2 regions of the Priestia sp. YIM B13551 genome follow, and region 1 is predicted to be linked to the other one. Evidence: predicted binding sites of a transcription regulator. Region 1 holds the regulator's gene; the other holds the start of a gene.
What was found. Region 1 encodes LexA, which represses DNA repair genes until DNA is damaged. Its sites were predicted from a motif close to CGAACATATGTTCG; they were not measured.
Positions count from the first base shown of each region.

Region 2: ACFX4N_RS10070 (YolD-like family protein) is a predicted target of LexA. The motif match lies at 884-897, and genes of this name have one in related genera.

Region 1 is NZ_JBHZOX010000002.1:1,044,339-1,046,812, reverse strand. It holds gene ACFX4N_RS15045 (magnesium transporter CorA family protein) at 1-613, opposite strand, end outside; gene lexA (transcriptional repressor LexA) at 825-1,442, opposite strand; gene yneA (cell division suppressor protein YneA) at 1,589-1,918, shown strand; gene ACFX4N_RS15030 (YneB family resolvase-like protein) at 1,972-2,474, shown strand, end outside.
Region 2 is NZ_JBHZOX010000002.1:194,463-196,936, forward strand. It holds gene ACFX4N_RS10065 (assimilatory sulfite reductase (NADPH) flavoprotein subunit) at 1-402, opposite strand, end outside; gene ACFX4N_RS10070 (YolD-like family protein) at 1,021-1,203, shown strand; gene ACFX4N_RS10075 (hypothetical protein) at 1,229-1,381, shown strand; gene ACFX4N_RS10080 (MDR family MFS transporter) at 1,416-2,474, opposite strand, start outside.

The DNA.
Region 1 (2,474 bases):
GTTCACGTGTGGCTTCTTTCTTGATGTGTTCGTTCAAAAATGGCGCGAGCTGTGAAAAAATATAACCTTGCACTTTGCTATAGCGATGATGTTCATAGGTAATGGTGGATCCATGCTCTTCAGCAAGCTTCGGTTCTAATACACGAAAATGATTCATGAACTCTAAAATATCATCATAGGTGTAATGATTATGGCTCATCTCAGTGCGAATGGTCATGACGCCAATTTCAAAAGGACATAAAAAAACATCCACAGACAGCACGTTGCTAGACACGGTGGTGGAGGAAGTGTGTAAAGTAATGGTATGGTCTATTTTTTTTGAAAATCTAAGCAACCCTTCTTTTTCGCACGAGTCAGGGAATAGAATGCATTCAATGTAAGGAAGAAAATATTGATCCAGGCTATCATGAGATACGTAATATTGTTCTCCGTAGTATTCTTTTTCTAAATGTTTGTTTTGAATGGAAAAAAACTCGAACAAATTTGCTTCCAGTGCATGAACAAGCTGCTCTTTATTTTTTCGGTCAAAGGAAAAAGGAAAAAGAAACATGTTCATTGCTTTGGTAGGTACAATGGTTTGAAATGGTTCTGTTTTCCTTGGTGTATTGGTCATAAACTACATCCTTTTTATAGTCGGTTGTATTTCCTTGTAAGAGTCGAGGAAATGCAGATAGAAAGTAAAGGATAAAACAAGCTTTATAAAAACCGTTCTACCTGCCTGCGATGATTCAACGTATCATTTATAATATGCCAATTTTTTTAGAAAACAAACGTAAAAAAACCAACTAACATCATGATTAGTTGGTTTTACATACAGTGTCTGATTAGTGAATCGTGCGATATACACCAGTTACTTTTCCTAAAATCGTTACGTGGCGAAGAATAATAGGCGCCATCGTTGAATTTTCAGGCTGTAAACGAACGAAATTTTCTTCTTTAAAGAAGCGTTTTACCGTTGCTTCGTTGTCTTCGGTCATAGCGACCACAATATCTCCATTATTAGCTGTTTGCTGCTGACGTACGATTACCATATCGCCATCTAGAATACCTGCTTCAATCATACTTTCTCCCATAATTTCAAGCATAAATACATGATCATCTGGAGAAACGAATTTATCTGGAAGAGGGAAATATTCTTCCACATTTTCAACGGCTGTTATAGGAAGACCCGCTGTTACTTTACCAATAACAGGAACATTAATGACATTGCTTTTAGGGATGTTTACTTCGTCTAGTTGAAGAACTTCGATTGCTCTCGGTTTTGTTGGATCTCTGCGAATTAACCCTTTGCTTTCTAAACGAGCTAAATGCCCGTGTACAGTGGAGCTAGAGGCTAATCCTACCGCTTCCCCAATCTCGCGAACAGAAGGCGGATAACCTTTTAATTTTACTTCGTGCTTAATAAAATCTAGTATGTCTTGTTGACGTTTTGATAGCTTCATATTTTTCACCTCGATTTTAGCTATTCTTTAGGTGAATTATACCACGTGATGTGTCAATATACAAACATAAGTTCGAAGAATTCCATTGACAGAAACAAATGTTCTCACTAAAATAAGAACATATATTCTGATAGGGGGATCATAATATGCAACAATTCTTACATTCTATGAAACATTACGCTATTTTTTTTGCAGTTATCGCTGCACTTACATATGTATTGACGCTGGTTTTAGGAGCGGATAAAGTAGATTTAGACAAATATTCAACGGTTACTATTACAAAAGGAGATACGCTTTGGGACTTGTCCAACAAGTATCATAATCACCATCATTTGACCACCAATGAATTTGTCAAATGGGTTGAAGAAGTCAATGATTTAAACTCAGACACTGCCCAGTCTTTATCTCCTGGAGATAAATTATATATTCCTGTTTTAAAAAAAGAGTTACATAATCAAGTGGCAATTGAACAGTAGTGTGTAACGGCCGTTCCTGAATATTGTTAGAAGCCGAAAAGGTCGTGATAAAAGTGGATGCCATTATTTATTGCCGTGTCAGTACGGATAAAAAAACCCAAGAAACATCTTTACAGCGCCAGCAAGAAGAATTAAAAAAGCTTGCTGATCTTCACCATCTAAAGGTGAAAAAAGTCGTGATGGAAAAAGCAAGCGGATATGATGTAGACAGAGAGGGTATTTTGGATGTTCTTCATACAATGAAAGAAGAGAAAATATCTGTGCTGCTCATTCAAGACGAAACACGATTAGGCAGAGGAAACGCCCGAATTGCGCTGCTTCATGCTTTTCATAAAGAAAATGCTACAATCTATACGATTAGTCATCAAGGCCAGCTTCAGCTTTCAGAATCTGATTCAATGGTGTTAGATATTATTAGCTTAGTGGAAGAGCATCAGCGGAAATTACATAATGCTAAAATTAAAAGAGGAATGAAAAGAGCCGTAGAAAACGGTTATCGTCCGCAGCAAAATTTAAAAAATCAAGGAGTTAACTCGGGAAGAGAAAAAAAAGAAGC
Region 2 (2,474 bases), 850 kb from region 1:
GAAAGATAGCGCATTATCAGGCGGCTCTCCTTCTCCATGTGTACTTACGACAATTAATAAATTTTCAAGTTTCTTTAAATTATTTGGTTTGAAATCATTCATAGAAGATACGGTTACATTAAAGCCTTTTGCTTCAAGCGTTTTGCCTGTATTTTCAGCAAGTCCTTGAGCATTTCCTGTTTGTGATCCATAAAGAATCGTTACGTCTTTTGAAACTGTCTGTTTCGTTTGAGCAGGCGCTGCTGTAGAAACGTCTGGCGTTCCTTCGGCAGACGTAGATTGAGATGCTGTTAAATAACCGCTCAACCACATTTTTTGTGCTTCTGTTAATGTCGGCAGAAGGCGATTAAGCAAATCTGCTTGTTCTTGATTAAAAGGGCTGTTTACTACCTTAAGTTGCAACACTGTCCACCTCACAAAAATATATAATTTAAATATGTATGCTTTTACGAATCATCTTCAACAACATTTAATACCTGTGTCTAATTAATCAATGATGTTTCCCTTCATACATTATTATTCCTATAGATTATATCAAATTTAATTATATAAATCATTAGAAAATTCTTATCAAATTCGTCTACCTGCATTTTATCGGAGAAGAATAAATTAGTAAAATACATATAATTGATAACTAGTATTAAGATCATTAATAATTGAAGCTGTAGTTACGTTTTTTATAAACACAGTTACTTCTATATTTGTTCATTCTACATCCTTCACATGAATATGAATATTTTGTAATTTTTAGAGAAGTTTTGTAGAAACGGTTTTCTTTCTCATTAGAATGTTACATAATAAATGTAACATTAATCCTTTTAAAAAACACTATACAGAAAAGACAGTATATTCTGAAATTTAGGACAGTTTATAGGTGGGCTAGCAACCTTTTATTCGATCTATTCATACACGTTGGAGAATATAAAGGGAAGCTTGCAGTACATACAATTCCCTTTTGCTCATCTCAAATGAAAGGACTGGCTTTTAAATCAGGTAATCTTTTTTAAGGAGGCTTCTCGAATGTTTTTACGAGAATTAACGAAAAGTGGGACGATAACTGTTTCTTACTATAAAGATGGAACGTTGCAAACGTGCAAAGGCCGCGTGCACAACTTAAATCTCCATCAGCAAATTCTATCCGTAAAAGACGAAAATGAAGCCGTTGTTTCCCTTCAGCTTTCTGATATTAAATCCATTCATTAGTATGTAAAATTAAGGAGGAATTCTCATGTGGAAAGATAATAAGCAAGCGCTTACAGATTTTGTGTCGGAAGATCGGTTTGAACTGAACTTATATTTAACGTATTTGCTTGATCAAATTTCGTATGACACGTCTAAACAATCCCCTTTTCTTCGTAAGCCTAATGAAACAACTAGTTAATATAGAAAAAAGCGCACAAATTTGTGCGCTTTTTTTAACGTGATGGCTCTACTTCAGCAATGCCTTCTTCTGGTTTTTCTTCGGCTTTTTTATTTGAAAGCTTGATCTGCCTTAAGAACAATGTGCATACCGCTCCTAAAATAATAAAAGCTAAGCCCATGAAAAAGACGCTGTGCAATGCGCTCATTAGCGAGGTCTTCAAAATTGGCACAATGCTGTCTGAAAGGGCAGCTGGAATACTCTTTAGCGCTTGGGGGCTAAACAGCATCTGCAGCACACTTTCAGGATTCGTATCAATCGCTTTTTTAAACCCGTCCGCAAAAGCACTTGCTTGAGCAGGCAATGTGTTTAAATATGGAACGAGTTTGTCAGTAAGAAGCGTACCTGATTTTGCATTCATCACCGCTCCTAAAATGGTAATACCGAACGTTCCTCCAATTGAACGGAAAAATTGACTTGATGATGTAACCACACCGAGCTCTTCTTTTGAAAAGCTCTCTTGAAGAGCAAGTGTTAAAATTGGCATCACAAGACCCATTCCTAAACCGATTATGGCCATATAAGAAGTGGCAACAAGCTTGCTAGTATGAAGGTCTAATGTTGTTAACAAGAAGAACCCTCCTGCCATAATGAGCATACCCGTTACGATTTGAGGCTTGATTCCAACTTTATAAACAAGCTGCCCTCCAATAATACTTGTTACAATCATTGAAATCATCATCGGCGTCATAATGGTACCGGATTCCGAGGCGCTGACTCCAACGATTCCTTGCATAAAGAACGGAACAAACGTAATGGCTCCGAACATGCCGATGCTCATAAAAAAGCCAATGATATTTAAAAGCGTAAACGTTCGGTTCTTAAATAAATACATCGGAAGAATCGGCTCTTTGGCTTTCGTTTCCACAATAATAAAGCTTATGATCCCAACAACAGCCAGTGTAAATAGACTAACAATTTGCCAAGAGTTCCAGTCGTAGTCTTTTCCTCCAAAGCTCAGGGCCAGAAGCAAGCTCACTACTCCGATAACCATTGTGAACATACCCGCTACATCGAATTTCACAGGTCCCGTATGTTTCTTTCCTTGAAGTCC